Regions from separate parts of the Jeotgalibaca dankookensis genome, predicted to be linked through region 1. Evidence: predicted binding sites of a transcription regulator. Region 1 holds the regulator's gene; each other region holds the start of a gene.
The links. The regulator Rex, encoded in region 1, represses fermentation and respiration genes when NADH is low (regulators of the CRP and FNR family bind a similar motif). The targets are predictions, from matches to a motif close to TTGTGAANTANTTCACAA.
Positions count from the first base shown of each region.

Region 2: the regulator Rex is predicted to act here: its motif matches at 2,954-2,971, upstream of BW727_RS08785 (FMN-binding protein).
Region 3: the regulator Rex is predicted to act here: its motif matches at 2,111-2,128, upstream of BW727_RS07965 (TrmB family transcriptional regulator).
Region 4: the regulator Rex is predicted to act here: its motif matches at 1,507-1,524, upstream of pflB (formate C-acetyltransferase).

Region 1 is NZ_CP019728.1:2,079,919-2,085,689, reverse strand. It holds gene groL (chaperonin GroEL) at 85-1,701, opposite strand; gene groES (co-chaperone GroES) at 1,733-2,017, opposite strand; gene BW727_RS10355 (CPBP family intramembrane glutamic endopeptidase) at 2,197-2,868, shown strand; gene BW727_RS10350 (YdiK family protein) at 2,896-3,099, shown strand; gene BW727_RS10345 (redox-sensing transcriptional repressor Rex) at 3,147-3,782, opposite strand; gene BW727_RS10340 (ABC-F family ATP-binding cassette domain-containing protein) at 4,078-5,771, shown strand, end outside.
Region 2 is NZ_CP019728.1:1,784,251-1,790,021, forward strand. It holds gene secE (preprotein translocase subunit SecE) at 1-39, opposite strand, end outside; gene rpmG (50S ribosomal protein L33) at 63-215, opposite strand; gene menA (1,4-dihydroxy-2-naphthoate polyprenyltransferase) at 283-1,224, opposite strand; gene BW727_RS08780 (FAD:protein FMN transferase) at 1,241-2,281, opposite strand; gene BW727_RS08785 (FMN-binding protein) at 2,371-2,916, opposite strand; gene BW727_RS08790 (polyprenyl synthetase family protein) at 3,061-4,041, opposite strand; gene BW727_RS08795 (NusG domain II-containing protein) at 4,075-4,491, opposite strand; gene BW727_RS08800 (FAD-dependent oxidoreductase) at 4,585-5,771, opposite strand, start outside.
Region 3 is NZ_CP019728.1:1,615,923-1,621,693, forward strand. It holds gene BW727_RS07955 (ornithine cyclodeaminase family protein) at 1-274, opposite strand, end outside; gene BW727_RS07960 (sulfite exporter TauE/SafE family protein) at 308-1,189, opposite strand; gene BW727_RS07965 (TrmB family transcriptional regulator) at 1,213-2,013, opposite strand; gene BW727_RS07970 (glucose 1-dehydrogenase) at 2,271-3,005, shown strand; gene BW727_RS07975 (aldehyde dehydrogenase) at 3,064-4,434, opposite strand; partial or broken gene BW727_RS07980 (dicarboxylate/amino acid:cation symporter) at 4,660-5,771, shown strand, end outside.
Region 4 is NZ_CP019728.1:1,937,639-1,943,409, forward strand. It holds gene dhaK (dihydroxyacetone kinase subunit DhaK) at 1-319, shown strand, start outside; gene dhaL (dihydroxyacetone kinase subunit DhaL) at 344-925, shown strand; gene dhaM (dihydroxyacetone kinase phosphoryl donor subunit DhaM) at 925-1,299, shown strand; gene pflB (formate C-acetyltransferase) at 1,552-3,822, shown strand; gene BW727_RS09660 (MerR family transcriptional regulator) at 4,014-4,610, shown strand; gene BW727_RS09665 (hypothetical protein) at 4,788-5,054, shown strand; gene BW727_RS09670 (multicopper oxidase family protein) at 5,018-5,771, shown strand, end outside.

The sequences.
Region 1 (5,771 bases):
AATATCTTATCATAAATTAGTTGATATTCATATAAAAAAACAGGTCCAGCAAGGTTGCTTGGACCTGTTCCCTATTTATTCTTTTTACATCATGCCGCCCATACCTGGGTCCATTGGCATTGGTTGTTCTTGTCCGGGTTGTTCTGCCACAATTCCTTCTGTTGACAGAATCAAACCTGCTACACTCGCTGCATTTTGCAAAGCAGAGCGGACAACCTTAGCTGGGTCAACAATTCCTGCTTCGATCATATTCACCCACTCATCGGTCTCTGCGTTATAGCCAATACCAAGTTCTTCAGTCTTAATACGTGCGGCGATAACAGAACCTTCGCGTCCAGCATTTTCAGCAATTTGACGAACTGGCTCTTCCAGAGCACGGGCCACAATGCGGGCACCTGTTGCTTCGTCTCCTGTTAATTCAAGCGCTTGTACGCGACTTTGAACATTAATCAATGCTGTTCCCCCACCGGCAACGATTCCTTCTTCAACAGCCGCACGGGTAGCATTTAGCGCATCTTCAATACGGAGCTTACGCTCTTTCAATTCGGTTTCCGTAGCAGCACCCACTTTAATAACCCCAACCCCACCTGAAAGTTTAGCTAAGCGTTCTTGTAATTTTTCACGGTCAAAGTCAGAAGTTGTTTCAGCGATATGTGAGCGAATAACTGCAACACGTTGTGCAATTAATTCTTTTTCGCCCGCTCCTTCAACGATTGTGGTGTTATCTTTTGTGACGACAATTTTACCTGCTTGTCCTAGATGTTCTAAGGAAGCATCTTTTAATTCTAATCCTAGGTCTTCTGCAATCACCGTACCGCCCGTTAAAATTGCAATATCTTGTAACATTTCCTTGCGACGATCACCAAAGCCAGGTGCTTTTACAGCTGCTACATTGAAAGTACCACGAAGTTTGTTCAATACTAATGTTGGTAATGCTTCACCATCAACATCATCCGCGATGATTAATAGTGGACGTCCTTCTTGAAGGATTTGTTCCAGTAAAGGAAGTACATCTTGAATATTTGAAATTTTGCGATCGGTAATTAAAACATAAGGCATATCTAAGTTTACTTCCATCTTGTCGTTATCGGTTACCATATATTGTGATAAATAACCACGGTCGAATTGCATTCCTTCAACAACGTCTAACTCGGTTTCAATCCCTTTTGATTCTTCAATCGTAATGACACCGTCGTTGCCAACTTTTTCCATCGCTTCTGCAATCAGTTCGCCTACTTCTTGAGAACCTGAAGAAACTGCTGCAACTTGTGAAATAGACTCTTTTGAATTAACAACTTGCGAAATTTCAGCAAGACCAGCAACTGCTTCTTTGGCCGCTAATTCAATCCCGCGGCGAATGCCAACTGGATTTGCGCCTGCGGTAACGTTTTTCAAACCTTCCCGGACAATGGCTTGTGTTAAAACAGTCGCTGTTGTTGTCCCATCTCCGGCAATATCGTTGGTTTTAGATGCAACTTCAGATACAAGTTGCGCTCCCATATTTTCAAAGCGATCTTCTAGTTCAATTTCTTTGGCAATAGTCACACCATCATTAGTAATAAGAGGTGACCCATAGGCCTTCTCCAAAACAACATTGCGCCCTTTTGGTCCTAAAGTTACTTTAACAGTATTTGCTAACATATCTACACCGCGCAGTAACGCTGCACGTGCGTCTTCAGAAAACTTTATATCTTTCGCCATTTTTTTCCCACCTTATCAAATTATTGGTTTATTAGTCTACAATCGCAACAATATCAGATTCTTTAACTACCAGATAGTCTTTCCCATCATAAGTAATTTCAGTTCCAGCATATTTTTCAAATAAGACCTGGTCACCGACTGCTACTGTCATTTCAATCTTAGTACCTTGATCGGTTACAAGACCTTCGCCAACTGCTACAATAACGCCTGTTTGCGATTTTTCTTTAGCAGATGATGGTAAGACAATACCGCCTACAGTCTTTTCTTCTTCTTTGTTAACTTCAATAATGACACGGTTTGCTAATGGTTTTAACACAAGTATCCCTCCATATGTTTCTTGAATTTAACATTAGCACTCTATCAATATGAGTGCTAATCTACTTTTATATCATAATCAAATAAACAGGATATTGCAAGCAAAAGAAGTTTTTTTTTACTGACTTATGTTATACTTTTATTCAAAATCATATTTCTATATAAGAAAGGTTTAGATTAATGAAAAAACAACGTTCGACTGCGACACTGATAATTTATATTTTTATAGCCGCACAGTTTTTACCGATTCCACTTCTCTACGCTTTTCCAGTGGAACAACGGATTGAAATGAGTTTGACGCTCTCTTTAGTTGCTTCTTTACTTGCAACTGTTGCAATGATTTTTATTAATTTACGTAGAAAGTGGACACCCGAAGATTCTTTATCTAAAAAGCCTTCTTCAAGTTTGGGGAAAGTTATCTTGTGGGGAGTAGTTGGATTTATAGGTGCAATTTTAATTCAATACCTTACGTCAATTATTGAAATTATTATCTTTGGTATCACGCCTGAATCTGCTAATACAGATCTTCTATTGAACTTGACAACGGAGTACCCTTTGCTTGTTTTTTCAATTGTTATTTTTGCACCCGTCACTGAAGAATTTGTTTTTAGAAAAGCCATTTTTTCTCAGCTGAATGTCACTGCAATTGGAACGGTCGGGTCAGCGGTCATTTCTGCGCTACTTTTTGCAATCATTCACTTTGATGGACATATGCTGGTATACGCATCGTTGGGGCTTTGGTTTTCTTACCTTTATTATAAAACCAATAATATTTTTACATCCATGCTAGCCCATGGACTAATGAACAGCTTTGTCGCTTTACCTTTGTTTTTCCCACAGTTAGTTGGCTAGTCTGAAAAACCCATAGAAAGGATTATTATGAACTTAAAAAATATTTTAATACAAATTATTGTTAAACTTGCTTTCGCTGTCCTTTTCATTTATTTTGCTGTAGACAGCGTCAATACGTCGGGTTGGGGTTTTCTAACTTGGATTAGTATTTTCTTTGCAACTAATAATATTGCAACAGGCATCCAAATGCTCATTGCTTATTTCAAAATAAAAAATAGCTTAGATAAATAAAAAAGAATGTCCTCACTCTTTCACGGGAAAGGTGAGGACGTTCTTTTTTAAGAGATATCATTGTCCAAGAAATAGATTAGTGTTTGCAGTTCATTGGTTAAATCTACGTTTTGGATGCGAACATTTTCTGGAACCGAGAGACGGATAGGCGTAAAGTTCATAATGCCTCTTACTCCGGCTTCAGCAAGTTTATTGGTAGCGGTTTGCGCTACTTCTTGTGGAACGGTTAAAATTGCCACGTCAATTTGTTGGATACGTAACTGTCCAATCATTTCTTCCATGGGGTAAACAGGAACACCGCTCACTATTTTACCAACGATATCTGGTTTTACATCAAAAGCAGCACTAATCCTGACGTTATTACTTAAATGAAAGTTATAATTTAATAACGCTTGCCCCAACTTACCAACACCAATTAAGGCCACATTCGTTAAATTATCTTGGTTCAACGTTTTACTGAAAAAGTCTAACAAGTACTCAACTTCATACCCGTAGCCTCTTTTTCCAAGGGCACCAAAATAGGAAAAATCACGCCGAATTGTTGCACTATCAACCTTTACGGCTTCACTCAATTCTGTTGAAGAAATTCTTGTTTTACCTGCATCATTTAAGTAACGAAGATAGCGATAATAAATAGGTAAACGACGCGCTGTTGCTTTGGGTATTTCGTTTGCTGGCTTCATTTTTTCTCTCACTTTCTATTTTAATTTCGTAATCAGATATTCAATTTATCTCGATTTAAAAACTATTATGTTTTGTTATTATAGCACGTGTTTGTGAAGATTACACGAAACTTGGCCTCTTTTTTAAATTTTTGTGAAAAGAAAGTTAAAAATAAAGTTATTTTAACAACCTTAGTAAAAAAAAACGTGCAGACTTCACAATCTTGTAAGTCTTTACATGATTGTTAGTTAGGGAGAAACCACTAATTATGATAGAATAATAATGCATATTAGAGAAAGTAGAGGAACGGATAAAATGATACTATTACAAGGCCAAAGCTTGGCCCGTTTTTTCGGTCCAACCGTCCTATTTGAAGATATCCAAATCACCATACAAGATAACGAGCGGATTGCTCTAGTAGGAAGAAATGGCGCTGGAAAATCAACCTTATTAAAAATATTAGCGGGAATCGAACCGCCGGATGTAGGATCAGTAGCAAAAAAGAAAGAAGTAACCATCGGCTATTTAGATCAGCATAGTGCAGTTGATTCCAATAAAACAATCTGGGAAGAGATGCTAACAGTTTTTGACCCTGTGATTACTTTAATGGATGAAGCGGAAAAAGCTGCCATGCGCTTAGCTGATCCGGCTGTTATTAATGACCCAGAGGCGATGGATTCAGCGTTAAAACATTACGATACCCTACAACAAAAATTATTGAAGCAAGACGCTTACGGCTACGAATCAGAAATTCGTTCAGTCCTACACGGCTTCAAATTTTACGAAGAAGATCTAAACCGTCCCATTTCACAACTTTCTGGTGGACAAAAAACACGTTTAGCCATGGCAAAAATTCTCTTAGAAAAGAATGATTTACTGATCTTAGATGAGCCAACCAACCACTTAGATATTGAAACGTTGGCTTGGTTAGAAAATTACTTATTGGGTTACCGCGGTACCTTATTAGTCGTCTCCCATGACCGTTATTTTTTAGATAAAATCGCAACGGGTGTTTACGAAATCAGTCGCCACCAAATCCACCACTACAAAGGAAATTATTCTTTTTACCTACAAGAAAAAGCAATTCGCTTAGAACTCGAAATGAAACAGTACGAAAAACAACAAGATGAAATAGCCAAATTAGAAGACTATGTCGCTCGAAATCTCGTTCGTGCTTCTACAACTAAAATGGCTCAAAGTCGTCGAAAGCGATTAGAAAAGATGGATCGCCTTGATCGACCAAAAGGCGATGAGCGTTCAGCACGTTTTTCCTTCGAAACTAAACGTGAAAGTGGGAACGTTGTGATGACATTAGAAGATGCGGCGATTGGGTATGACGGCACGGTCCTTTCTAATCCGATTAATCTAGATTTGCGCAAACATCAAGCCGTTGGAGTAGTGGGCCCGAATGGAATTGGTAAGTCCACTTTATTAAAATCGCTCATCAACCAACTGCCTTTAATTGAAGGAAAGCTTAAGTTTGGGACAAATGTTGATATTGGTTATTACGATCAAGAATTAAGTAATCTTTCTAGAAACAAAACCGTTTTGGCTGAAGTTTGGGATTTGCATTCTACTATGAATGAAAAAGATATTCGTAGTATTTTAGGTAGTTTTCTTTTTACTGGTGAAGATGTTGAAAAAACGATTGCTTCACTTAGCGGTGGTGAAAAAGCGCGTGTTGCCTTATGCAAATTAGCTCTTGAACAAAATAACTTGTTATTACTAGACGAACCAACGAACCATTTGGATATTGATAGTAAAGAAGTTTTAGAAAATGCGCTCATTGAATATGACGGCACCCTTCTTTTTATTTCTCATGACCGTTACTTTATTAATCGAATTGCCACTACTATTTTGGAATTATCTGCAGATGGCGGTATGATTTACATCGGTGATTACGACTATTACATGGAGAAAAAACAAGAAGAAGAAGAATTGGCACGCTTATTAGCTGAAGAAGCAGAAACTCAAAATGCATCCGAAAATACAAGTAAAGAACCTGTTTT
Region 2 (5,771 bases), 300 kb from region 1:
TTGCTTCATCTCATCTTTAACACTTTTTAAGAATTTCACAGGGCACCTCACTTCTTTTTTGGTTATTTCGTTTCTTTATGTAGTGTGTGTTTACCACAGTAACGGCAGAATTTTTTAACTTCTAATCGTTTTGTGCGAGTTGCTTCGGAAGGTGTAATGGTGTAATTTCTTGAACCACATATTGTGCAGGCTAAGGCTGCTCTTCTTTGTACCACTCTCGCTCACCTCTTCCTCCTATAATCTTGCATACCCCTTTTATAATAGGGTGTGCAGCCTTTCTTGTCAACTAAAAATAATCCCTACGATAAGTAAAATGATTTGTGAAACATGAATGACGACTAGGTTCATAAGTGTCAACGGAAAGGTTTCTTGCTTATCTTGTTTCGCCGTAAAAAGGCGGATATTCCTTTGGACTAGTGGCCATACTAACAAAACGCCCAACATCCATGGTGTCATTACTTTGACGAGAACCGCTACTATAATGGATATAAAGACACTATAGTAGAGAATAGCATAGAGTTTAATTGCAACGGGCTTACCAATATAATAAACCAAGGTATAACGATGATTGGTAATATCTGTCTCAAAATCACAGGTATTATTAGCTAACATGATATTCGCAATTGTTAAAACTAAAGGAAGCGAACTGAGAAAAACTACTAGTATAGCAGATAAATCCCCGTCTAAATTAAACCTCGGCCAAGTGAGCGTTAAAGACGCTAAAGCATCTTCTGGTACATTTATAAAAACGGCAATAAAAAAAATACCAAACCCCATTGTCAAACCGGATAAAACTTCCCCTAGTGGCATTCTGGATATCGGAAACGGGCCGAAGGTATACAAAATGCCGATCACGAAACAAATAACACCGATGATTAATAATAAAAGATTAGTACGATAAGTCAACAGCAAGCCTAATAAGCTTGCAAGGACAATCATACTGATAATAAGCATAGTCGTATTTCGAACGCTCAAACCTTCTCGACCTAGGACATTCTCTTTGTCTCGATAATCGCTATTTTTCGCTTTTACATAGTCAACTGTATTATTAATAGCTGTGGTAGCCATATCAAATATTAACATCGATATAAAGAATAGAAGCGTATTCCATCCATTAAAAGATTCAAAATAGTAAACAGCATACAGCGTTCCAATCACAAAAGGAAAAAGGCTGGCTAGCTTTGTACGGATTTCAACGAGCTCAAAAAATGTTAACAATGTCATCCCGTCTCTCCTTTATTTAATTTTTTAGATGATAGTTTTCGTCTTTTAGTTCAAAATTTGTTTTTAAACCTTCTGATAGATAGACGTCTTTATCTTTACTTACAAAAACCGCCTCTACATCATTACGACCATTTATATATTCCAGCCCCGATTCAATTCCTAAACCAAAGACTAAGGTTGACAATGCATCTCCGTCAACTGACTTATCAGAAATAATAGAAACACCTGCTATTTCATTTGTAAATGGGTAACCTGTTTGAGGATCCATCAGATGATGATAAATTTGACCATCTACTTCTAAATTACGTTCATAAATTCCTGAAGTAACAATAGAACGTTCTGTTTGCTGCGTGGAACCAATACTCTTACCCCGTTCACCAAAAGGGTCTTGAATACCTACATTCCATACTTGCTCATCCCTAGCAGGTGAGCCCCCCATTACGTAAACATTTCCTCCCAAATCAATTATGGCCGTCGTTACCCCGCGAGACTCAAATAGATCATGAACCTCATCAGTCATATAGCCTTTAGCGATGGCACCTAAATCAAGTTGCATCTCTTCATCTTCTAAAAAGACAGAGTGGTTTGCTTCGTCTAGAATCACTTTTTCAAAATCGATGTGTTCCAGGGCCGTATCTATTTCAGATTGTTCAGGTTTACGGGCATCATCAAAACCAATGCGCCATAAATTCGTAATCGGTCCAATAGCATAGTTGAATTGTCCATCGAGCGTGTCACTATACTGGTCCGCAATTTCAATTAACTCAAAAACATCCTCAGATACTTCTATCGGTCTTACACCCGCTGCCTTATTAATTTTGGTAATCTCTGATTCCATCGTTTCACCCGATACTTTGTCAGCAAGCTCTCTGACAAGTTTAAAGCCCTCTTCCAAAACTGCTTCCTTATCGCGGTCATAAATACTCAAACTAACATAAGTTCCCATTAAAAATTCCGTATCATTGTAGGCTGTTGCATTTACTTCCTCTTTCTCACCACAGCCAACGAGGATAAGTAGCAAGAGGAAGACATTTAGACTTGCATAGATTTTTTTCATAAAAGCACTCCTAAAATCTTTTTCGCTATTTTACCATAGGAAAAAGGTAGGAACGAGTAATCTGTTCCTACCTTTCTTCTTCGCTATTATTAGTTATCGATTTCGATTGTATCTGTATTTCCTGCTTCAGCTGCAGCAATTAATTCAGCTGCGTACTCTACGAATTTTTCGCTTGAGTGTGTCGCACCGGATACAACTTCAACTTCTGAAGCCGCTTGTTTTTCTACCAATTGTTCGTTTAATTCTGGTAGGTAATCTTGAGGGCCAACACCAGTCACTTCAGCCATATTTTTTTGATATTCATCGTCTTCAGATTTCAATTCGCCAGCTTCGTTCAAGTAGTCGTAGTTTGATTCAGTAATTTCTCCGTCTGTCACGACCATATCAAAAGTAGCTTTCCAGCCATTTTCATCCAAGTTTTTTTCAACTAGTTTGTATGAACCATCTTGTAGTTCAGCTGTTTCGCCAGTTGTTACCATAGAAGACATTTCTTCTGATTCTTCTACCATTGACATTGAAGATACTTCATCTGTTTCTTCTACTGTTGTGTCTTCTGCTGTGTCGCCACAAGCTGCAAGAAGAAGTGTTGAAGCTAACGTTAATGACCATGCAGTCATTTTTTTATTCAATTTCATATCTATATACCGCCTTTTTATTTTTTGTTTTATAAACCTGATAAAAAATTCACAAGCGTATTACATAGTAATATTACCACCCTGTAGAGTAAGATGCAAGAATTATCAAAGGAAAAATACATTTTATAATCAAAAATTAATCTATTAAAAATTACGATGGGTTATTTGTTCAGTAATTTTCAAAAGTAGTTTTTTTGCATCACGATTCGGTAACTTCGAAATTTGCTTTAACGCCTTACGCGTATATTTATCAGCCAAGTTTTTTGCCTCATTTAAACCGCCACTATCGATAACAAGGGCATAGAGCGCTTGTAACTCCTTATCGGTAATAGACTTCCCTTTTTCAAGAAAGGGTAGAATCTTTTTCGGCTCTTTCTTAAGCGTATAAAGAACGGGCGCGGTATAAATACCATTTTTGATATCTTGGAAAATGGGTTTACCGACTTTTGTATCATCTGCTGTAAAGTCAAGAATGTCATCCATAATTTGAAAAGCCATTCCAATATTGCTTCCAATTTGGAAAGCTTGACGAGAAAATCTTGAATCGGGATCGACTTCATAGGCTCCCGAATAGCAACTTAAACCGAACAAGTAAGCAGTTTTTCCTTGTATTTGACTGAGGTAATCGCGCATCCGCATATTCGTGTTATAGCGCCGATCCATTTGTTGCAATTCACCAATTAATATCTTCTCAATACCTTCTGAGTTATTTTCGATTAAATTTATATCACTAGCATATTCTTGTAAAAGGCGAAAAGCAACGGTAAACAAATAATCGCCTGTATAAATTGCCACGCGGTTCCCATAAGTAACATTGAGTGTATCGCGATTTCGACGTTTATCTGAACCGTCAATGACATCATCATGAACTAACGTTGCCATATGGAGGACTTCAATTGCAGCAGCAATAGCTCGCGCTTTTTCAGGATTGCGATTCTCAGAAAACAGAGAAAATAGCAAGCTATAAGCCGGTCGAAGCAGTTTCCCACCAGACGTTAACATTTCGTTTATTTTGTCTCTCACGTCTTCATTCCTGATGGTTATGGTGTCTTCAATCAGTGATAAAGTCGCTTGTAGTTCCTTTTGTATGGTCGGGTAATCATCCCATAATGGGTGTAGTTCCATTTAACTTTCACACTCCTGGTTTTAATTTCTTTTTCAGGAAATAACATCAATCTCATTTGGGGTTTCTAAAGGTTGATCCGATTGTACTTCTACGAGTAATTTATGTGGCAAGCATAAATTTGTCTCGCCTACCTTACGAATATCTCCCATTCGCACACACACTTGGTCTGAGCAATTGGCCTCGGTAATCGTAACTGAATCACCTGTGCGAACAATGATATTCTCGTGACCATCCTCATCGTGATAACGATACGTTTCAGTCTGCCCATCATCTACCAAATTAAAGATATACATGATTTCTCCATCTGCTTTAACAACGGCTTTTAAATCTGTTTGGTTCGCCATCGCCTGTTGGTAAGTAAAGAGTCCCAGTGGTAAGAAAGATCCAATTATAAGTAGAAGAACAATGAGAATATCGCCTTTTTTTATCATTTTTACATACTTCATCATCAGAGTTTGATCCCTTCAGTTTACTTTTCTTTCACTATAAACAAAAAAAGGAAGTAGAGGCAAGTTTCCCCACCTCAACCTCCAAGTTATTTATTAATCTTCTATGCCACGTTCGTATATAGACTTAATGTCCCCATACCACCATTTACCTAATTTCTTAGATAGCCATGGTATGACGTAATAATCAAGACCAAGCGCTCGACCTGCTCCATTCATCAAGCTAAAGGCTGCTGGGATAAACCACATATTAGCCCAGTAGAACATCCCTGATAAGCAGAAAGTGATAACTAAACCAATTGTCACTGCACTTGCTAACCATGTAAAGAGTCCAAAAATGAGCGCCAAACCAATGGCAATTTCAACCAATGTCATTGTTTTTTGCATGAATAGTGCCACTTGAACATTTGGCACCATGAATTCCATGATACTCTCAAACCAACCTGGCATTTTGTCTAGAACCATCATTGGTTCTTCGCCATACACATAACTTAAACTGAAAACGCCTTTTACCGCTTCAACTGCTTCTGTCGCACCGGATGTTGGGTCTTGTAGCCATGAGAACGGCAGAGCGACCTCATCACCAAACCAAGAAGCTGCGCCAAGTATACCAAACATCTTTTTCAATCCTTCAATGAGCCACATAGATCCAAAGAATAGTCGCATTGGGAAGCTCCATAGAACATTTCCATAGCGAGAGAGATGTTTGCGGAAAATATTACGGCCATCACGGTTATGGAAAAACTCGTGGTGAATATATTTTACCATATAGAATAGTGAGCCAATGGAGAATAAGTAGTACAAGTTAATTAAGTGCTTCACTGCCATTGCCATAAACCCACTCAAGTGAATTTTATCCATTAAGTAAGCTACACCATATTTTGAACCGATTGATATCATAAACCCTTGATAGTTTCCTTTATGGGCTACTTTTTCACTACCTTCATAGGAAGCAATAATATTAGCCGCTGCTGTATGCCCTGTTTGTTCGGCACTTTGAACAATTTGCGGAACAGGTTGATTGTTATTGTCTGGCTCTTCATAATAGACCACGTCTCCAGCTAAGTAAACATCTTTAGCACCTTGTGCTTCCATATATTTATTCGCTACTAAACGACCAGCTCTAGCTTGTTCAATACCAAAATCTTCTACATCAGAATTGGCCTTCACACCAGCAGTCCAGATTAGAGTGTGAGTAGGAATGACGGTGCCATCTGTCAGAGTAATTTTATCTGTTTCGACATTGGAAACGCCATTGCTTTTAATGATTTTAACTCCATTTT
Region 3 (5,771 bases), 460 kb from region 1:
TCAACATAACCATGGTTGCCGGAATACTTGGTAGTCCCTTTTCAATATTTCCCGGATAACTCGATACAATTTTAACACCTAAAGCGGATGTTTCCCCTGCAACATAAGCTGGCATATACAAACTCTGCCCATTGTATTCTGGAACGGGAATATTTGTGCGTAGTGGTACAGTTGATTTTCCCTGTGAAAACAAACGTAGCGCTTCTTTATCTGCTTCAATTGCTTCTTTCATTGAAAAAACAGCTTCCATATCTTCTTTTGTTAATACAATCATCTCTTTATCTCTCCTCAACTTAATTAGTAGCTCCTAGACATTTTCGACTGCTTGTTTTGATTTACGTAACTCCATAAACATACTAATTGCGGTATAGAATAGTACAACAATAACAAGCCATTGTAGCATTCCTGTATTTAATGATTTAACGAAGTAGACAGCGGTCAATACTCCTAAAACACCAAATGTAGCAGCAGATAAAGTTATTTTACGGCTGTATTCACCGAATTTAACAAATTGCATACTTCCAATAGGAACAGAGAATGTACAAGCTCCCATCATAATTGGAAAAGCTGCTGCCGGGTTCATACCGAGTGCATAAACTGTTGCCATCGTTAATGCGTATGATCCAATACCAATGTTGTTTAAAGCACCATAAGCAAAGAGTAAAACAGCGGCTGTTACTAATTTAATACCATAAAGTTCTGTTGCAGTTCCATTTGAGGGAATCAAGTCAAATTTACCTGCTAAGATTAATAGTGCCGCGATTGTTAAACCAATCGAAACAAATTGTTTAATTGTTTTTTCTGGTAATTTAACAACAAAGCGTGGCCCTATGTAAGCTCCGATAACTTGACTGACAATACATACTGCTAACGTCTTTACACCTACTTCTATAGAAGTGATATAAGAAAGTGCCATAACGGCTACAGGAATAACACATTGGGCATTCAAGGTTCCTGGTAATTTCTTTAAGGATACCCAATTTAGTTTGCGGTATAAAACAGTTCCAATAGCAAAATCAGAAATACCGAAAGTTGATAGTAAAAATGTAAAGAATGAAGCAAAGGGTAAGGCTATGTTATTGGCGGGTTCATTCATTACTTCACCTTTATGGTTAATTAAATCTTTCACAAACGCAAATACAAAAAATAGGTTTACAATTACAATTAGTACTAATAATATCGATGTCATTCTTTTTTCCTCCACTAAATCTTTTAGTTTTTATAAATATTTCGTACATCCATTAAATCTTTACCAAAAATCTTTTTAGCTGGGTCTTCCAATTGTTTAATCATTCTTAAGTTATAAGCATCATGGATAATATATTCCTTGGCTAACTTAACCATAGAATGATTTCGTGTCCAAATAACATCCACTTCCTGACTTGGTAAAGTTCCATATACCATCTCTTGTGAGTCAACGACTAAATTAATCCAGCGACTTCCATAATCTTCTAGTTTATTTTCTTCAAATCCATGCTTGTAAAAGCGATCAAATGGTAGCTCATAGCGGTGCTTATTACTAAAGAGAATAACAATAAATTTTTCTAAGCGTTTTTCCGCTTTTGTTAACAAGTGAATGAGCTCTTCTGTTAAATCGTCTTCCCATATTTGTAAGTAAAGGTCTTCTTGACATGATGCAATGAGTGCTTGGACTTTATCAGTTACAAGCGTATACTCCGAAAAACGCCACAAGGTTTCTGTTTCTTCTGATGTTTCAACGCTGCTTAAACTTGTTTCAATTTCGTTAAAATCAACTTCTGTTTTTTCTTTTAATAGCTCCAGTAATTTTTCTACTGGTTGAGCCATATATAAAACAGGATCTGTACTACTAGAAATTATTAATTCCTTTTTTAATAACGTATTTAACGTCGTGTACACTTTTGATCGTGGCACACCTGAATTTTTACTCACCTCATAACCTGTCTGGTTAGCTTTCTTTAGTAATTCTATATAAACCAGTGTCTCATATTCTGAAAATTGATAATCCTTCATAATCGAAATGACTTGGTTCACTAAACCCCTCCTGTTTCGTGATTAGAATCGCTAGGTAATTCGTAGTAGCTACCTTCAGTAACTACTATAAACACCTCACAAATAAATGTCAACACTTTTGTGAAAAAATTATCATATTTTTTTATTGCTTATAAAACAAATAATTACGTAAACGTTACCATCATATGCTATAGTTAATTCAGGTTGCTTTTTGCTTATTAGCAAAAAAATAACTATCCTGTTTTAAAAGGATAAAATCTATTTCGGGAGGTTTTTTTATGAATCGTTTATCAGAAAAAGTTGCCATTATTACAGGTGCTGCTCAAGGGATGGGTGAAACGCATGCACGTCTATTTCTTGAAGAAGGTGCAAAGGTTGTCTTGACAGACTTAAATGAAGAAAAAGGCCAAGCACTTGTAGATGAACTAGGTGAAAATGCTATCTTCGTCAAACAAAATGTTGCTTCTGAAGAAGATTGGTCTAATGTTATTGAAAAAGCTGAAGAAGCCTTTGGCCCAGTTAATGTATTAGTTAATAATGCCGGTATCACTATGGCTAAAAATATGATGGATATCACACTTGAAGACTACCGTCGTATCGTTGATATCAATCAAGTCTCTGTGTTTCTAGGTATGAAAGCAGTTGTTCCTTCTATGAAGAAAGCAGGCGGCGGTTCTATCGTCAACATTTCATCAATGAATGGTTTAGTCGCTGGTGCTGTTGCTTATACCGACACTAAGTTTGCTGTTCGAGGGATGACGAAAGCAGCTGCTATTAACTTAGCGCCAATGGGCATTCGTGTGAATTCTGTTCATCCAGGGGTAATTGCAACCCCAATGGTCGTCCAAGAAGATACTAAAGCAGCAGTAGAAGCATTTTCGAAGCAAATTCCTTTAAAACGTGTTGCAGAACCAAAAGAAGTATCCAATATGGTGCTATTTTTAGCTTCTGACGAATCTAGTTATTCAACTGGTTCAGAATTTGTTATTGATGGTGGTATAACAGCGCAATAGTATAAACTCAAAAAAGATAAGCCGGAAAAATCTGGCTTCTCTTTTTTAGGCGCAATTATTATCGCATTACTTTTTTTATCCATTTAAGCTTATTTTTGAATGGTGGGTACCTTAAATTAATATCCACTAGATTTGATTTGTGAACAACACTTTTTTTATGTGAAAAAGTATCAAAGCTTGCTTTCCCATGGTAACTTCCCATACCACTTTCACCGACCCCACCAAAAGGCATGTAGGAGCTTCCAACTTGCATAATGGTATCGTTGACACAACCACCCCCGAAAGAAATTTCTTCAATAATTTTATTTTGGCGTTTTTTATTGGTTGAAAAATAATACAGTGCTAAGGGTTTTGGGCGATTATTGACGCTCCTGATAACCTCATCGATTGTATCAAACGTTATAATTGGTAAAATGGGTCCAAATATCTCTTCTTGCATAACGGGACTATCCCAACTGACAGCTCCCAATAGAGTTGGCTCTATTTGCTGGGAATTTAGGTCATAATTTCCACCAGCTATAATTTTTTGATCCTTTAGCAAATTTAACAACCTCTGAAAATGATTCATGCTTATAATTTTAGGGTAATCGTCATTTCGATGTGGTTCTTTGCCGTAAAACTGTTCAATGTAGGTTTCAATTTTACTAACAAGCGCTTTTTCTATAGTCGACTGTACTAACAAGTAGTCAGGGGCAATGCAGGTTTGCCCAGCATTTAAAAATTTCCCCCAAACAATCCTCTTGGCCGCTAAATCCAAATCTGCCGTTTCATCTATAATACAAGGGCTTTTACCACCTAGTTCCAACGTTACGGGTGTCAAGTGCTTAGAAGCAGCTTTCATGATTATCTTTCCAACCTCTACGCTACCAGTAAAAAAGATGTAATCAAATTTTTCTTCTAAGAGTTGCTGGCTCACATCCTTATCACCTTTTACCACTGAAATAAAGCCAGGTTCAAAATAGCGTGCTATTAAATCTTCTAAAAGCTCACTCGTATATACGGAATACTCAGAGGGCTTAATAAGCGTACAGTTACCTGCGGCTATAGAACCAATTAAAGGTGAGATTGTTAATTGAAAAGGATAATTCCAAGGCGATATAACAAGGGCAACACCATAGGGTTCTGAATAGACATGACTACTTGACAAAAAATTTATCAAAGGTGTGCAAACTTTTTTTCTTTTATCCCATCTTGGAAGGTTTTTTATGACGTAGTTAATTTCCTCGAGTAAAATACCGATTTCTGTTTCATAGGATTCAAAAGGAGCTTTATTTAAATCTTTTTTTAGAGCTGCCATGATAGCTTCATCATTTTCGGCAATCATCTTCTTAAGTACCGTTAATTTATTTAAACGAAACGTTAAGTCTTTGGTTTGCCCTTTTTCAAAATAATTATTTTGGTTATTTATTATTTCTTTAATATTAAACAATATCCTACCTCCATTCTAATGCTCTTTTATCCATACCGTCTAAATGTTTCTTGTTCTTTTATCCACTATTGACATATCAAAACAATTGAAAACGCTTTATACTTTATAAGTATAACAATATATGAAAGGAGTTAAGTTTTATTATACAGCTATTATATTTGTTTAAGGAGTGTCATTATGAAAAGTTTAAAGAAAATAAGTATGACCAATCAAATTATGATTGCGATGGTTTTAGGGATTGTAGCCGGATTGGTTTTTGGTCCTGCCATTGCACCTATTAATGTTATTGGACAAATTTTCCTGCGATTAATTCAGATGTCTGTTGTCGTTATGATTATGGGAGCAGTTATTGAGGCAGTTGGAACTTTAGATCCACAAATGCTCGGTAAATTAGGTGGGAAAATGGCTGCTTGGTTCCTAGGCGGGACTGCTTTGGCTGCTACATTAGGTCTGATTTTAGGTTACCTTATTCAACTAGGTGCGGGTGTAGATATGCAAATCGACACAACTACCCCAGTTGCTACTGCTACCGGTAGTGTAACAGATGTCCTTTTAGAATTCTTCCCGTCAAATGTTATCCAGTCGATGAGTACAGGAAATATGATTCAAGTTATCATTTTCTCTTTATTATTTGGTTTATCCATTAGTTTATTAAGCTCACGACGGGATTTAGGCGCTCTCAAGGCAGGTCTTGAACAATTCAACGCCGTTATCTTACAACTTGTAACGACCGTTATGAAGCTTGCACCCTTGGGTATTTTGCACTACTAGCAAATGTTACAGGCGTCATAGGCCTAGCAGTTATCCTCCCTCTTGCAAAGTTCTTACTAGCAATGGCAATTGGGACAGTTATTTTCCTAGTATTATGGATTATTCTAACCGGTGCCATTGTTAAAGTAAACCCGATGCACATTGTTAAAGGTTTATCACGTATGACCGTTATGGCTCTAACAACAACTTCATCGGCAATTACCCTTCCTGTTAAAATGGAAGACCAAGAAGATAAATTGGGAGTGAGTCGTCGCATCTCACAACTAGTTGGTCCACTCGGTATGGCTATGAACAGTAACGGATTATCACTCTTTCTAGCGATCGCAGCGATTACGCTTGCACAATTTTATGGGTTAGAGTTCACCCTAACAAATGCCATTCAGACGGTTACCTTATCGACACTTGCTACCCTTGATACCGTAGCGGTTCCAGGTGGCGGGTTAGTTGCATTAACGATTGTAATTCCAGCACTTGGACTTCCACCTGAAAGTATTGCACTTTTAACTGGTATTGATTGGTTCTCAGGTATGTTCCGTACAGTCCAAAACGTTGATGCAGATGCAACT
Region 4 (5,771 bases), 140 kb from region 1:
CAGAGAAAAACTTCAAAGTTCACGCGATCTTGCAGAAGAATTGCTGACAAAATTAACGGATGAATTTGGTGAAAAAGAAGAAAAAAACTTTGCCATAATGGTTAATGGACTTGGGGGAACACCATTAATGGAACAATACGTATTCACCAATGATGTTTATACCTTAATGAAAGAACAAAATTTAACTATCGACTATTATAAAATAGGTAATTTAATGACCTCGCTTGAAATGCAAGGCTTATCTCTGACTATGCTCTATTTAGAAGACGACTTTTATATAGAAGCATTACAAGCACCAGTTACGACAATTAGTTGGTAAGAACGGAAGGAGCTTTATTCTAATATGAATGTAGAAACAGGAATTCGTTGGATGGAATTATTTAATGAAAAAGTTCAAGCAGAGAAAGATTATCTCACCCAATTGGATACACCAATTGGTGACAGTGACCATGGAAACAATATGTCACGAGGAATGACGCACGTAATCGAAGCAATTGAAACACAAAAACCCGATTCACTAGAGGAACTTTTAAAACTTATAACAACCAATCTATTGAGTAAAGTTGGGGGTGCATCTGGTCCGTTATACGGCTCTGCTTTTATGGGTATGTTAAAGGCACAAAAAGAAGATAATATTCCTTGGAGCGCCGTGATTAAAAGCGGGTTAGAGAGCATTCAAAAACGTGGAAAAGCTGAAGCTTTCGATAAGACAATGATTGATGTTTGGATACCAGTAGTTGAAGCGTTAGAAAATAACCAACTGACGGATGCAGTGATTGATCAGGCGGTGGAATCAACTAAACCACTCAAGGCTAAAAAAGGCCGTGCTTCATATGTGGGTGAGCGCTCCATTGGGCACATTGATCCAGGCGCATACTCATCAGGATTACTATTTCATGCAATGCTAGAAGCGGAGGCAGAATAATGGCAGATACGGGCATTATTATCATTTCACATGTTTACGAAATTGCAGAAGGAATCAACAGACTCATTCAAGAAGTTGCAGGTGATGTCAGTATCAAAGTAGTAGGTGGACTGTCTAAATCTGAGATTGGGACAAGTTTTGATTCTATTTTAGAAGCAATAAATGAGAACCAAGCTGATAATTTATTAGCTTTCTATGATTTAGGGAGTGCTAAGATGAACTTAGAAATGGCAAAAGAAATGAGTGACAAATCCATTACCATCTATGACGTTCCCCTTGTTGAAGGTTCGTATATAGCTGCAGCGCTCTTACAAGCAGGCGTTTCTAAAGACGACATTGAACAACAACTAAAAGAAATACAGATTGCTAAATAGAAAAATAAAGATGTTAAAAAGTGATGAGCTTTCGAGCGCCATCACTTTTTTTAAAAAAGAAAATTTTAACAAACTGTACTATAACATAAGAAACAGAACGTTGACTGTAACTATAACAGTTAAACCCTTATGCAAAAACATTCTGATATCTCTTCCCCTCTATAAATTTGTGTGTTATAATCAATTTATAGTACTGTATGATGTCAATTGTGAATATAATAACAAGCCAACTCATCTAGGAGGAAATAATTTATGGAAAAAGCATGGCGTGGATTTAAAGGTTCTAAATGGCAAGAAGGTATTGATATTCAAGACTTTATCAAGCACAACTACACAGAGTATGTTGGAGGGGATGATTTCTTAGAAGGACCTACTGAAGCAACAACTGAGCTATGGGAAACAATTGTTGAACTTAAGAAAAAAGAGATTGAAAATGGTGGTGTTTTAGACGCTGACACATCTGTAGTAAGTACAATCACTTCTCATCCTGCAGGTTACATTGATAAAGACTTAGAAAAAATTGTTGGGTTGCAAACTGAAAAACCATTAAAACGCGGATTAAATGTTTATGGTGGAATTCGTATGGCAGAAACTGCACTCAAATCTTACGGCTATGAAATTGATCCGGAACTAGATGAGTTCTATACAGAACACCGAAAAACACATAACCAAGGTGTATTCGATGCTTATGATGATGATATCCGTATGGCGAGACGTGCTAAAATTGTAACTGGACTACCGGATGCTTATGGTCGTGGACGTATCATTCCTGACTTTAGACGGATTGCCTTATACGGTGTCGACTACTTAATGAAAGAAAAATTAAATGACTGGAAATCACTACAAGCAAAATCTTATACAGAAGATGACATCCGCTTACGTGAAGAAGTCTCGACACAATACCGTGCATTAGGTAAATTAATTGAGTTAGGTAAGATTTATGGATTTGATATTAGTAGACCAGCTGAAACCGCTCAAGAAGCAGTCCAATGGGTATACCTAGGTTTCTTGGCTATGGTTAAAGAAGATAACGGTGCTGCTCAAGGTCTAGGACGTATTGCTGAATTTTTAGATATTTATATTGAGCGTGATCTTCAAGAAGGTACGTTAACTGAAAAAGAAGCACAAGAATTAATTGACCATATGGTTATGAAAGCACGTATTGTTCGTCAATTAAGAACACCAGATTATGAAGCATTGTTTGCAGGAGATCCAACATGGGCAACTTTAACCTTTGCTGGTATGTTAGATGATGAGCATTCCCTCATTACTAAAAATACATTTAGATTCTTACAAACCCTTTATAATATGGGCAACGCTCCAGAACCAAACATGACTCTCATGTGGAGTGAAAAATTACCAAAAGGATTTAAAGATTTCTGTGCGAAAGTAAGTATTGATACAAGTGCAATCCAATATGAAAATGATGATGTTATGCGCGATTACTATGGAAGTAATGATGTTTCGATCGCTTGCTGTGTAAGTCCGACAGCTGGGGATACAGGTTCTTCAATCCAATATTTCGGCGCGAGAGCTTCACTTCCTAAAATCCTAACTTACGCTGTTACTGGTGGGTATGATGAAAAGACAAGAACTAAAGTAATTGACGGTTTAGAGCCAATCACTGATGAGTACTTAGACTATGATACATTGATGGAAAAAATCGATGTCGTAATGGATTGGGTATCAGAAACTTACGTAAGAGCATTAAATATTATTCATTATATGCATGATAAATATGCTTATGAAGCAGTTCAATTCGGTCTATTAGATACGAAACTACATAGAATGATGGCAACTGGTATTGCTGGAATTGGGCTTGCAACTGACTCAGTGAGTGCCGTAAAATACTCTAAAGTCCGCGTTGTACGCGACGAAGAAGGTTTCCCAATTGATTATGTGGTTGAAGGGGAACAATTCCCAACTTTCGGTAACAATGAAAAAGCAGCAGATGAAATTGCTGACATGCTAATTAAGAAATTTGTTGGTAAACTAAAAGCGCAACCGACATACCGTAATTCAGAAATTACAACTTCTATTCTAACCATTACATCTAACATTGTTTACGGAAAAGCAACTGGTCCTTTATTTAGTGGACAAGATCCTAAATATAAGGGTTATCGTGAAGAATTTACACCGCTATCACCAGGAGCAAACCCAAGTTACAGTAGCCCGCACAAAGGTGCACTTGCAGCATTGAAATCAGTGGGAACGATTGATTTTGAAGATGTTAAAGATGGCGCATCTTATACATGGGCTGTTCATCCAAAAGCTTTGGGTAAAGAAGTAAGCACTCAAATTGAAAACTTAACCATGCTGCTTGATGGTTACTTTGCAAACGGTGGGGGACACCACTTAAATGTAAACGTCTTTTCTAAAGAAGGTTTAGAAGAAATGTTGCGTAATCCAGAAAATTACCCACAAGCAACCATTCGTGTATCAGGTTACGCTTTGGAATTAGCAAAAGCGACAAAAGAACAAATTGCCGATTTACTAGAGCGTGTGGTTCACGGTTCATTCTAATCGAATATCCCCAACTAGAGATGCTTGCATCTCTAGTTTTTTTTAGAGCGTATGTAGCGCATAACGATATAGAAGAAGGTAGAAAATTAAGGGAAATCGTTATTTTTTAATTAGTTTTCAGAAAAAGTTGAATTATTTCTACTATAACGGTATGATAACGTTAATAAAACAAGAGATAAGGGGTTTATTAGATGAAAGAGCTTGAAAATGTAATAGAGTACATAACGCCTAAAGATGCAGCAGAACAACTTGGAGTAGCGACACAAACGCTCCGTAAGTATGCGAATCTGTTCGATAAGGTATCTGAAACAGATTACTTCCACCGTGATAGTCAAAATGCACGTATTTATAGTAACAATGATATAACGGCAATAAAGCGGATGTTAGAAGTAAGTAAAATGGCTAATGAAACCCTTGAGAATGCTGTTTCTACAGTAATAGAGGAACTAGACCATCCAACCCAAGCAACCCAAACGGAATCATCTGAAACAACGCCGGTTGTGCAAGAAGAAAAAGGTGACGAGACAACAGATATAACCGTCCTACAACAAGCGATTGTGTTGCAAAACAATATGTTAGGCCAATATGGCGAACTGATGCAAGAAGTCATCGAAAGTAATGAACAACTTAAAGTTGATATCCAAGCTTTGATTTCAGACCAAAAGAGTGTTCTTGAAGATTTGGAGAAAAAAAGCGCTGAAAGAGATAAAAAGTACCAGGAAGAGTTAGAAAGCTTTAAAAAGGAATCGGAAAAAAAGGGTTTCTTTGCGAGATTATTTAGAAAATAATAATCAAATAACATACCAAAAAGTTTAAACACGAATGAGTTTTTCGAGCCGATTCGAATACTACAGTCTGTTTAGGCTTTTTTATCTACTTTTTTATTAAAAAATCGAGAACTCCATAAAGTCTACACAATGTCCGACTATACTTAAGTTAGAAATGAAGAAAAAGGAGTGCTTGTAATGAGAAGAAAAATGAAAGCAATTGTAAACATTGTTTTAATTGGCCTTGTCCTTCTATTTGCAACTGGTTATCGTTTTAACAGTCAATATGCAAACAGTGGCATGAGAGGGCACATGTCTGGTCCGAATGTATCTAATTTGGGAGACATCATCGTGATGAGTCTCATATGGGTCGAAACGGCTCCAGCAGAAATGATAATAATTTTGATTCATTTTCTGGGCGAAGTCGCATGCATCACACAGACATACCGAGGTTTGAAGAAATAAAAGGTGAAAGCAATAAATTAAAACTACCGGAAATATTAGAGCCCGATTTTGAAAGAGAAAATGAAGTGTCTTATACTTTGAAAACACAAAGAGGTGAAACTCAGCTTAAAGAAGGTAGAAAAACTGCTACAATGGGCTATAATGGCTCTTATTTAGGTCCGATTCTTAAAATGCGAAAAGGACAAACCGTCCATATTAAAACGGAAAATAATCTTTCAGAAGAGACAACGTTTCATTGGCACGGATTAAAAATTCCTTCAGATGTAGATGGTGGTCCACATTCACCAGTAGAACCAAACCAAACAGCCCAAATTGACTTTGAGGTCAACCAAGAGGCCGCAACACTCTGGTTTCATCCACATGCACTTGGTACTACAGCAGAGCAAGTTTATTACGGCCTAGCTGGTTTGATTTATGTTGAAGATGAGCAAACGGATCGACTGGATTTACCAAAAGAATATGGTGTAAATGATTTTCCACTTATTTTGCAAGATCGCAACTTAGACGAAAACAATCAATTAGATTATGAGCGTTCTTACAATCCGGATGGCGTATATGGGAATACCTTACTCGTAAATGGTACACTTAATCCTTATGTTGAAGTTAAAAATGAGAAGGTACGTTTACGTCTTGTGAATGGATCAAATGCACGTAATTATCAATTGGCATTGAACAATCAAGCTCGCTTCTACCAAATTGCGAGTGATGGCGGGTTTT